3 regions of the Enterobacter sp. N5-15 genome follow, and region 3 is predicted to be linked to each of the others. Evidence: predicted binding sites of a transcription regulator. Region 3 holds the regulator's gene; each other region holds the start of a gene.
What was found. Region 3 encodes PurR, which represses purine synthesis genes. Its sites were predicted from a motif close to CANGCAAACGTTTGCNTG; they were not measured.

Region 1: gltS (sodium/glutamate symporter) is a predicted target of PurR. The motif match lies at 1,402-1,419, and genes of this name have one in related genera.
Region 2: cvpA (colicin V production protein) is a predicted target of PurR. The motif match lies at 2,473-2,490, and genes of this name have one in related genera.

The regions. Positions count from the first base shown of each region.
Region 1 is NZ_CM170150.1:98,745-102,722, reverse strand. Features, by position in the region: gene recG (ATP-dependent DNA helicase RecG) at 1-39, shown strand, start outside; gene gltS (sodium/glutamate symporter) at 42-1,244, opposite strand; gene xanP (xanthine/proton symporter XanP) at 1,471-2,862, shown strand; gene AC2TE5_RS00460 (AsmA family protein) at 2,982-3,978, shown strand, end outside.
Region 2 is NZ_CM170150.1:3,333,451-3,337,428, reverse strand. Features, by position in the region: gene accD (acetyl-CoA carboxylase, carboxyltransferase subunit beta) at 1-301, shown strand, start outside; gene folC (bifunctional tetrahydrofolate synthase/dihydrofolate synthase) at 372-1,640, shown strand; gene dedD (cell division protein DedD) at 1,630-2,316, shown strand; gene cvpA (colicin V production protein) at 2,546-3,034, shown strand; gene purF (amidophosphoribosyltransferase) at 3,068-3,978, shown strand, end outside.
Region 3 is NZ_CM170150.1:2,022,371-2,026,348, reverse strand. Features, by position in the region: gene AC2TE5_RS09655 (MFS transporter) at 1-793, opposite strand, end outside; gene cydH (cytochrome bd-I oxidase subunit CydH) at 957-1,046, opposite strand; gene purR (HTH-type transcriptional repressor PurR) at 1,344-2,369, shown strand; gene punR (DNA-binding transcriptional activator PunR) at 2,387-3,298, opposite strand; gene punC (purine nucleoside transporter PunC) at 3,413-3,978, shown strand, end outside.

The sequences.
Region 1 (3,978 bases), 1.9 Mb from region 3:
CGCTGGATGCCGGAAACCGAGCGCTATTCCAACGCCTGATTTCAGGCAAACATCGGCAGCATCAGGTACAGCTTAATCACCAGCGCGTTGACGATATCAATAAAGAACGCCCCGACCATCGGGACCACCAGAAACGCCATGTGCGATGGCCCGAACCGTTCGGTGATCGCCTGCATGTTGGCGATAGCCGTTGGGGTAGCCCCCAGGCCAAACCCGCAGTGACCCGCAGCCAGCACCGCCGCATCGTAGTTTTTGCCCATCATACGCCACGTGACAAATATGGCGTATAGAGCCATAAACAGCGCCTGCACCGCCAGAATGGCCACCATCGGCAGCGCCAGAGAGGCTAGTTCCCACAGCTTGAGGCTCATCAGCGCCATCGCCAGGAACAGCGACAGGCAGACGTTGCCGAGCACCGATACCGCCCGTTCAAATACGCGGTAGAAGCCCATCAGCGCCAGACCGTTGCTCAGGATCACCCCGATAAACAGCACGCAGACAAACGTCGGCAGTTCAAACGCTGAGCCCGCCAGCCATTGCGCAACCACTTTGCCCACGGTCAGGCAGATGGCGATCGTCGCGATGGTTTCAATCAGCACCAGCGAGGTAATGCTGCGCCCGACGTCCGGCTTTTCGAACGCGGTCGGCACCAGCTCATCGTCAGGCCTGCCGTTCGGCGTGGTGGAGTGTTTAACCAGATACCGCGCCACCGGGCCGCCAATCAGGCCACCCAGCACCAGACCAAAGGTCGCACAGGCCATCGCCACTTCCGTCGCGTTTTCAAACCCGTAGCGTTCGATGAACAGCTTGCTCCATGCGGCCCCGGTTCCGTGACCGCCCGAAAGGGTAATCGACCCCGCCAGCAGCCCCATCAGCGGATCCAGCCCCAGCAGCGTCGCCATCCCGATGCCGATAGCGTTTTGCATTAGCAGCAGCCCCACCACCACAATCAGGAATACGCCGAGCACTTTACCGCCCGCCCGCAGGCTCGCCAGGTTAGCGTTCAGGCCGATGGTGGCAAAGAAGGCCAGCATCAGCGGGTCCTTCAGGGACATATCAAAATCGATTTCCCAGCCCATGCTTTTTTTCAGTATCAGCAGGGCCAGCGCCACCAGCAGGCCACCGGCGACAGGTTCAGGAATGGTGTATTTCTTCAGAAGGGAAACGCTATGTACCAGCTTACGGCCAAGCAGTAAGACCAGCGTTGCGGCAACAAGTGTCGACAACGTATCGAGATGAATCATAGAAGGCTCCTGTTTTGCGCGTGTTCCATACACTCGCGGCGTTATCCTGGGCCGGTTTGCGCTCTTCATGAGCTCCCGGCGCGAAAAAGTGTAATTTTTTTTCCCGATGCGTTGTAGAAAACCTGCTCACAGCGGCAGATTTTCTTCCCTTTTTTTGCTGGCAATCGTTTGCTTTTACCAGGTGGTCAGATAAAATGCCCGCTTTTCCACCGTGGGATTGCCGCCGATGTCCGTTAACACCATAGAGTCGCCCGATGCGCAACCGATTGCGCAGAAGCAAAATAGCGAACTGATTTACCGCCTTGAAGACCGCCCGCCGCTGCCGCAAACGCTTTTCGCCGCCTGCCAGCATCTTCTGGCGATGTTTGTTGCGGTGATCACCCCGGCGCTGCTGATTTGCCAGGCGCTCGGTTTACCGGCGCAGGACACGCAGCACATTATCAGCATGTCTCTCTTCGCCTCCGGCGTGGCCTCGATTATTCAAATTAAAGCGTGGGGTCCGGTAGGGTCGGGATTATTGTCGATTCAGGGCACCAGCTTTAACTTCGTGGCACCGCTGATCATGGGCGGTACGGCGCTGAAAACCGGCGGTGCGGATGTTCCGACCATGATGGCGGCGCTGTTCGGCACGCTGATGCTGGCCAGCTGTACGGAGATGGTGATCTCCCGCGTTCTGCATCTGGCTCGCCGCGTCATCACCCCGCTGGTTTCCGGCGTCGTCGTAATGATTATCGGCCTGTCGCTGATCCAGGTGGGCCTGACCTCCATCGGCGGTGGCTATGCCGCAATGAGCGATCACACCTTCGGCGCGCCGAAAAACCTGCTGCTGGCGGGTGTCGTGCTGGCGATCATTATTCTGCTTAACCGTCAGCGTAACCCTTACCTGCGCGTCGCCTCGCTGGTGATCGCCATGGCGGCGGGTTACCTGCTGGCGTGGGCACTGGGCATGCTGCCTGAGAACACCGCGCCGACCAACAGCGCGCTGATCACCGTCCCCACGCCGCTGTACTACGGGCTGGGCATTGACTGGGGCCTGCTCCTGCCGCTGATGCTGGTCTTTATGATCACCTCTCTGGAGACCATCGGTGACATCACCGCCACCTCCGACGTCTCCGAGCAGCCGGTGTCCGGCCCGCTGTATATGAAGCGCCTGAAAGGCGGCGTGCTGGCGAACGGCCTGAACTCGTTTGTCTCTGCGGTATTCAACACCTTCCCGAACTCCTGCTTCGGTCAGAATAACGGCGTGATCCAGCTGACCGGCGTGGCCAGCCGCTACGTTGGTTTTGTGGTGGCGCTGATGCTGATCGTCCTCGGCCTGTTCCCGGCAGTAAGCGGCTTTGTGCAGCACATCCCTGAGCCGGTGCTGGGTGGCGCAACGCTGGTGATGTTCGGGACTATCGCGGCCTCCGGCGTGCGTATCGTTTCCCGCGAGCCGCTGAACCGCCGCGCGATCATGATTATCGCGCTGTCGCTGGCCGTCGGTCTGGGTGTTTCCCAGCAGCCGCTGATCCTGCAGTTTGCGCCTGACTGGGTGAAAAACCTGCTCTCTTCCGGCATTGCCGCGGGCGGTATCACCGCTATCGTACTGAACCTCATTTTCCCGCCTGAAAAGAACTGATCCTCTTCACGGCAGGCAGTCAATGCCTGCCGTGACATCTAATTACACCATTCCCGCCTTGAGGATTGCGCATAAATCGTGCATAACTCCCTTATGTGCGTTTTGCGGGATGGAAGACCATGAAATTTATTGGAAAGCTCCTCATCTATCTTCTGGTAGCCCTGCTCATTGTGATGCTGGCGCTCTATATTCTGCTCCAGACCCGCTGGGGCGCGTCTCAGGTCAGCAGCTGGGTGACGGTGAATACCGACTACGAACTCAGTTTCGACAAGATGAATCACCGCTTTTCGTCGCCTTCCCACATCATTCTGGAAAACGTCACCTTCGGTCGGGACGGTAAACCCGCCACGCTGGTAGCCAAAAAAGTCGATATCGGCCTGAGCAGCCGCCAGATAACCGATCCGCTGCATATGGACACCATCACCCTGTTCGACGGCACGCTGAATCTCTCGCCCCAGACGGCACCGCTGCCTTTCCAGGCGGATCGCCTGCAGCTGAACAACATGGCCTTTAACAGCCCGAATACCGAATGGGACCTGAGCGCACAGAAGGTTACTGGCGGCGTCAGCCCGTGGCAGCCGGAAGCGGGCAACGTGCTGGGGAACAACGCGCAGATTCAGATGAGCGCAGGCTCGCTGACCCTGAACGGCGTACCGGCCACCAACGTGCTGATCGAGGGCCAGCTTAACGGCAAGGAGGTGGTGCTGAAAACAATTGGCGCCGACATGGCCCGTGGCTCACTCACCGGCTCCGCCCTGCGCAACGCCGACGGGAGCTGGATTATCGACACCATGCGCCTGAACGAGATCCGCCTGCAGAGCGATAAAACGCTGATGGCGTTCTTCGCGCCGCTGGCCACCATCCCCTCTCTGCAGATTGGTCGTCTGGACGTGACCGACGCCCGGCTTCAGGGCCCGGACTGGGCGGTGACCGATCTCGACTTAAGCCTGCGCAACCTGACTCTCAGCAAAGGCGACTGGCAGAGCCAGGAAGGACGCCTGTCCATGAACGCCAGCGAGTTTATCTACGGCTCGCTGCATCTTTTCGACCCGATCCTGAATGCGGAGTTTTCCCCACAGGGCATGGCGCTGCGTCAGTTCACCTCCCGGTGGGAAG
Region 2 (3,978 bases), 1.3 Mb from region 3:
CATGGGCGGCGTTTCCGCGAGCTTCGCGATGCTGGGCGACCTGAACATCGCTGAGCCTAAGGCCCTGATCGGCTTTGCGGGTCCTCGCGTTATCGAGCAGACCGTGCGTGAAAAGCTGCCGCCGGGCTTCCAGCGCAGTGAGTTCCTCATTGAGAAAGGCGCCATCGACATGATTGTCCGCCGTCCGGAAATGCGCCTGAAGCTGGCGAGCGTCCTGGCGAAGCTGATGAATCTGCCAGCGCCGAACCCGGATGAGCCGCGCGAAGGCGTGGTGGTACCGGATCAGGAACCCGAGGCCTGATAACTGAAAAGGGCAGGGCCGGTTGGCGCTGCCCTTTTGCTTTCTAATCTGTTAATGACAACCGGGCATTATGGAAAATAAAAGCATTCCCCAAGCCACGTCGCCCCTGGCCGCGTGGCTTTCTTATCTGGAAAACCTGCACAGTAAAACCATCGATATGGGGCTTGAGCGCGTAAGCCAGGTCGCCGCGCGTCTTGATGTGCTCAAACCGGCACCTTTCGTGTTCACCGTCGCGGGGACCAACGGTAAAGGCACGACCTGCCGCACGCTGGAATCTGTCCTGATGGCCGCGGGCTACAAAGTTGGCGTGTACAGCTCGCCACACCTGGTCCGCTATACCGAGCGCGTTCGCGTGCAGAACAGCGAGCTGCCGGAATCGGCGCATACGGCGTCGTTCGCGGAAATTGAAGCCGCGCGCGGTGAGATCTCATTAACCTATTTTGAATACGGCACCCTGTCGGCGCTGTGGCTGTTCAAACAGGCGCAGCTGGATGTGGTGATCCTTGAGGTCGGCCTCGGCGGACGTCTTGATGCGACCAATATGGTCGATGCGGACGTGGCGGTAGTCACCAGCATCGCGCTGGACCATATCGACTGGCTGGGACCGGATCGTGAAAGCATTGGCCGCGAGAAGGCCGGTATTTTCCGCGCAAATAAGCCTGCCGTGGTCGGCGAGCCGGATATGCCATACACCATTGCTGACGTGGCAAACGAGAAGGGCGCGCGTCTGCTGCGCCGCGACGTTGACTGGCAGTACGAGGTCCAGGATAACGGCTGGCGCTTTAGCGACGCGCAGGGCGCGCTCGACAACCTGCCGCTGCCGCAGGTGCCGCAGCCGAACGCAGCAACCGCGCTGGCGGCACTGCGCGCCAGCGGCCTCGCGGTCAGCGAGCAGGCGATCCGCGACGGCATTCAGAACGCAATTCTGCCCGGGCGTTTCCAGATTGTCAGCGAGTCACCGCGCCTGATTCTGGACGTGGCGCATAACCCGCATGCGGCGGCGTATCTCGCGGGACGTCTCAAATCGTTACCAAAAACCGGGCGCGTGCTGGCGGTTATCGGTATGCTTCATGATAAAGATATCGGCGGGACGCTGGCCTGCATGGAGAGTGTGGTCGATAGCTGGTATTGTGCTCCTCTGGAGGGGCCGCGCGGCGCGACGGCTGAGCAGCTGATGGAACATCTCGGCAAAGGCGCAATCTACAGTAGCGTGGCTCAGGCCTGGCGTGCCGCGATGGCGGATGCTAAACCAGAAGATACCGTGCTGGTGTGTGGGTCATTCCACACGGTGGCACATGTCATGGAAGTGATGGACGCGGGGAGAACCGGTGGCGAGTAAGTTTCAGAACCGTTTAACAGGAACCATTGTGCTGGTCGCGCTCGGGGTGATTATTCTCCCGGGTCTGCTCGACGGGCAGAAAAAGCATTATCAGGACGAGTTTGCCGCTATTCCGCTGGTGCCGAAACCGGGTGACCGTGATGAGCCGGATATGCTGCCAGCGGCGACGCAGGCGCTGCCTGCTCAGCCTCCGGAAGGAGCGGCGGAAGAGGTGCGTGCAGGCGATGCCGCCGCACCGTCGCTCGATCCGTCACGCCTGGCGGCAGCCAGCAACAGCGATATCGATCCGGTGCCGGTAGAGCAGCCTAAACCTGTTGAAAAACCGAAGCCGGTTGAGAAGCCGCAGCCGAAACCGCAGCGGGATAAAGCCGCAGAGCAGCTGGCTGCCGCGTCAGAAACCCCACCGCCGGCAAAACAAGACGCGGCACCGACCGGAAAAGCGTACGTTGTGCAGCTCGGCGCGCTGAAAAACGCCGATAAGGTCAACGAGGTCGTGAGCAAACTGCGCAGTGCGGGATATCGTGTTTACACTTCACCTTCCACGCCGGTGCAGGGTAAAATTACCCGTATCCTCGTGGGGCCAGAGGCGTCCAAAGATAAGCTTAAAGGTTCGCTCGGTGAGCTGAAGCAGATCTCCGGCCTGAGCGGTGTGGTGATGGGCTACAGCGCGAACTGATAAGATCTTACCCATCCTCGGAGTGGTTAGCTCCCTCTCCCTTGAGGGAGAGGGCTGGGGTGAGGGGGGAGCAGACGTCCACAGAGACGTCAAATGGACCGTGGCGTTGAACATTTTTTCAGCGCCTTTTTTATTTACGCGCGGGAAGGAAATCCCTACGCAAACGTTTTCTTTTTCTGTTAGAATTCGCCCCGAACTGGATGACAGGGCGTTAAATCGTGGGACATATATGGTCTGGATTGATTACGCCATCATTGCGGTGATTGGTTTTTCCTGTCTGGTTAGCCTGATCCGTGGCTTTGTTCGTGAAGCGTTATCGCTGGTGACCTGGGGTTGTGCTTTCTTTGTCGCCAGTCATTACTACACTTACCTGTCTGTCTGGTTCACGGGCTTTGAAGATGAACTGGTCCGAAATGGAATCGCTATCGCGGTGCTGTTTATCGCAACGCTGATTGTCGGCGCTATCGTGAATTACGTGATAGGTCAGCTGGTCGAGAAAACCGGTCTGTCAGGAACGGACAGGGTGCTCGGGATCTGTTTCGGGGCGTTACGAGGCGTGCTGATTGTGGCCGCGATCCTGTTCTTCCTGGATACCTTTACCGGGTTCTCCAAAAGCGAAGACTGGCAGAAATCGCAGCTCATTCCAGAGTTCAGCTTCATCATCAGATGGTTCTTTGACTATCTGCAAAGCTCGTCGAGTTTTTTGCCCAGGGCATAAACCCTGAGATGTGGCTTAACGAGGAAAAGACGAATGTGCGGTATTGTCGGTATCGCCGGTTTCATGCCGGTAAACCAGTCGATTTATGACGCGTTAACGGTGCTTCAGCACCGTGGGCAGGATGCTGCGGGTATCATCACCATTGATGCAAACAACTGCTTCCGTTTACGCAAGGCGAATGGCCTGGTAAACGATGTGTTTGAAGCCCGCCATATGCAGCGTCTGCAAGGTAATATGGGGATCGGTCACGTTCGTTATCCTACTGCTGGCAGTTCCAGCGCCTCTGAGGCACAGCCTTTCTACGTCAACTCACCGTATGGCATCACCCTTGCTCATAACGGCAACCTGACCAACGCGCATGAGCTGCGTAAAAAGCTGTTCGAAGAGAAACGTCGCCACATTAACACCACCTCTGATTCTGAAATCCTGCTCAATGTGTTCGCCAGCGAGCTGGATAACTTCCGTCACTACCCGCTGGAAGCAGACAACATCTTTGCTGCGATTGCCGCGACAAACCGTCAGATCCGCGGCGCATACGCCTGCGTAGCGATGATCATCGGTCACGGCATGGTGGCCTTCCGCGATCCAAACGGCATTCGCCCTCTGGTGCTCGGCAAACGCGACCTCGGCGATGGCCGTACCGAATATATGGTTGCCTCTGAGAGCGTGGCGCTGGATACCCTGGGCTTTGAGTTCCTGCGTGACGTTGCGCCGGGCGAAGCGGTCTATATCACCGAGAAGGGCCAGCTGTTTACCCGCCAGTGTGCCGATAACCCGGTCAGCAACCCGTGCCTGTTTGAATACGTTTACTTTGCCCGCCCGGATTCCTTCATCGACAAGATTTCCGTCTACAGCGCGCGCGTCAACATGGGCACGAAGCTGGGCGAGAAGATTGCCCGCGAGTGGGACGATCTCGACATCGACGTGGTTATTCCTATCCCGGA
Region 3 (3,978 bases):
CGGAACGGTCGGCAAATTTCCCACCGAGATAGTTACCGATCGAGAAGCCTACGCCAATCAGCACCAGCATCGCGGTCACGAAGAGAGGCGTTGCGTGGGTGATGTCATGCAAGACCGGTGAAATATAGGTGTAGAGGGTAAACATCGCCCCTGCCCCCAGCACGGTGGTGAGCAGCGCGGAGAGCACCTGCGGGCGCATCAGCACCGACAGCTCTCTGCGCACGTCAGGACGTTCCCCCGCGCTGCCTTTCGGCAAGGAGAAGAACAGCGCCACCATCGCAACCACGCCCAGCCCGGCAGTCGCCAGGAAAGACATACGCCAGCCGATCGCTTCCCCCAGCCAGGTTGCCGCAGGCACCCCGCCGATGTTGGCAATCGTTAGCCCCATAAACATGGTTGCCACAGCGCTCGCCTGCTTATGTTTTGGCACCACGCTGGCAGCAACGACCGACCCCAGCCCAAAGAACGCGCCGTGGTTAAGGCTGGTCAGAATGCGTGAGAGCATCAATGTGGTGTAGTCCGGCGCAATGGCCGAAAGCACGTTGCCCAGGGTGAAAATCGCCATCAGGAAAATCAGCGCATTGCGGCGCGCGCGGTGCGAAAGTAGAAGCGTCATCAGCGGCGCTCCTACCATCACGCCGATGGCGTAGGCGCTGATTAACATGCCAGCCGCAGGGATCGAGACGTCTACGCCCCGGGCAATAACGGGCAGTAACCCCATCGGGGAGAATTCAGTGGTGCCAATCCCAAAAGCGCCAATCGCCAGGGCCAGCAGGGGAAAATTGATTTTCATGCGTCAACTCCGGATGCCGTGTCATGTGGTGACACAGAACAAAGAAGCGGAAAGCATGACATCAATCACAAAAAATGAGAAGTTAACAAAATGGCAAAAGATTTTTGCCAGAGAAGTAACAATCCGGGGAGTCGGGAGGGAGAAGGCTCTCCCTCCGCGTAAATCAGTGCAGCGCAGCCGTCAGACCGGCCGCGACAATCAGAGCCAGCACAACAACGGTGGTGAACAGCGAAAACTTAAGATCGGAACTCATCAATTTTTCTCCTTTTAATCCCCACACGAAAAGTGAGCTTGCTCATTTTTGCACAGATTACGTCAAAAATCTTCCTGGATTTATACTGATAACCACTTTACCTCTTCCCCTTTTCATCAAGATAGGACAAAATTCCACGCTAAATTTATTAGCGTACCGGCCATTGACCCCCTCCTGACGTCCCGTGTCGTTTTCCCGGCGTGCCGCAATTCAACATTGCGAGATAAGGGTGAGAGAAGGCAAACGTTTACCTTCAAGTTTTTCAGGAGTTTAGGATATGGTCTGGAGTGACATTTAATGGCAACAATTAAAGACGTAGCAAAACGCGCAAACGTTTCCACTACAACCGTATCACATGTAATTAACAAAACCCGCTTCGTGGCGGAAGAGACGCGCAATGCCGTCTGGGCAGCGATCAAAGAGCTGCACTATTCGCCAAGCGCGGTTGCGCGTAGCCTCAAGGTTAATCACACCAAGTCTATTGGATTGCTGGCGACCAGCAGTGAAGCGGCCTATTTTGCCGAGATCATTGAAGCGGTTGAAAAAAACTGCTTCCAGAAAGGCTATACCCTGATTCTGGGCAACGCGTGGAACAGCATTGAAAAACAGCGCGCCTACCTGTCGATGATGGCGCAAAAGCGCGTTGATGGCCTGCTGGTGATGTGTTCCGAGTACCCGGAATCCGTGCTGTCGATGCTGGAAGAGTATCGCCACATTCCCATGGTGGTCATGGACTGGGGCGAAGCGCGCGCGGATTTCACCGATTCCGTTATCGATAACGCCTTTGAAGGCGGCTATATGGCCGGTCGTTATCTGATCGAACGCGGTCACCGCGAGATTGGCGTGATCCCCGGTCCGCTGGAGCGCAACACCGGCGCGGGCCGTCTGGCCGGTTTTATGAAAGCGATGGAAGAAGCGCTGATCAACGTGCCGGAAAACTGGATTGTGCAGGGTGACTTTGAGCCGGAATCGGGCTACCGCGCGATGCAGCAGATTGTCTCCCAGCCGCACCGTCCGACCGCCGTTTTCTGCGGGGGCGACATCATGGCGATGGGCGCGCTCTGTGCTGCCGACGAGCTGGGCCTGCGAGTCCCGCAGGATATTTCTGTGATCGGGTATGACAACGTGCGTAACGCGCGTTTCTTCACGCCAGCGCTGACCACCATTCACCAGCCGAAAGATTCGCTGGGCGAAACGGCCTTCAATATGCTGATGGACAGGATCGTCAACAAGCGTGAAGAGTCGCAGTCCATTGAAGTTCACCCGCGTCTTATCGAACGCCGTTCCGTTGCGGACGGTCCGTTCCGCGACTACCGTCGTTAATCGCTTTACGGGGCCAGCTATGCTGGCTCCCGTAACCATTCCCGGTTTAGCGTTTCGCTATCTCCCAGATAATCCAGCAGCCAGGCCATCGCAGGCGAGACATCATTTTGCTGCCAGGTGAGGCAGCAGGCCGCATCCGGGAACGGATTCTCCAGCGTCAGCTCAACCCACTCTCCGGTATCGATGCGCGGACGCGCGAAATGAACGGGCACCATTGCGACGCACAGTCCGGCGCTGAGGCACGTCGCCGACGATTCCCAGTCGGGGGCCACCACCCGCCGCTGGTTGTCCAGAAGCCAGGTGATACGCTTGGGCAATGAACGGGACGTATCCTCCAGCACCAGCGACGGCCAGTTGCGCAGCGTATCATCGCTCAGCGGCCCTTCCATCGCCGCCAGCGGATGATCGCTTGCCACCACGCACTTCCAGCTCAGCATCCCCATATCGCGAAAGGCGTAACGCCCCCCGACCGGGATCGCCTGCGTGGCCCCAATCGCCATCTCTGCCCTGCCGTCAGCCAGCGCATCCCAGACGCCGTTGAACACCTCCTGCGAGACCCGCAGTTCGACATCCGAAAAATGACGATAGAAGTCGACGATCATCTGCCGGGTGCGTTCCGGCTTAACGATGTTATCCACCGCGATGGAAAGATGTCCCCGCCAGCCGTTAGCGATCTGCTGACACTGTTCGCGGGTGATCTGCATTTTTTTGATAACAGAACGCCCTTCCTTCAAAAACCATGCGCCTGCGGGCGTTAATTCCACATCACGATGCCGCCGTTCAAACAGCGGAACCGCCAGCCACTCCTCCAGCTGACGCACCGTATAGCTGATTGCCGAAGGGACGCGGTGCAGCTCCTGCGCCGCACCGCTAAAGCTACCGTTACGCGCAACAGCATCGACCACTTCAAGAGAATAATCTGACCACATTTTCTGCCTGCAAAAAATTTGAATGCACCCGCCAAATATTAGCGTTTCACAAGCGGCTTTGCACTCCCTACACTCAGCGCCACTGTATACCTGCCTCCTCAGGAGAATAAAATAATGCAACTCAGGAACGGTTTTTTAGTCTGGCTCGGCGGCTTAAGCGTGCTGGGCTTTTTGGCCACCGATATGTACCTGCCGGCGTTTGCCGCCATGCAGGAAGATTTGCACACCCCGGCTGCCGCCATCAGCGCCAGCCTGAGTTTATTCCTCGCCGGTTTTGCCTTCGCACAGCTTCTCTGGGGACCGCTTTCGGACCGCTTTGGTCGTAAACCGGTACTGCTGCTGGGCCTGGCCATTTTTGCCGTGGGCTGCCTGGGGATGTTATGGGTACGCGATGCCACCTGGCTGCTGGTGCTGCGTTTTATTCAGGCCGTGGGCGTCTGTGCCGCGGCCGTGACCTGGCAGGCTCTGGTCACCGACTATTACCCGGCTAACCGCACTAACCGTATTTTCGCCACCATTATGCCGCTGGTGGGTCTCTCACCTGCCCTCGCTCCCCTGCTGGGCAGCTGGATCCTCGCGCATTTCGACTGGCAGGCCATCTTCGCCACGCTGTTTGCCATTACCCTGGTACTGATGCTGCCGGCGTTCGCCCTCAAGCCCGCGCATAAAAAAGAAGCGCA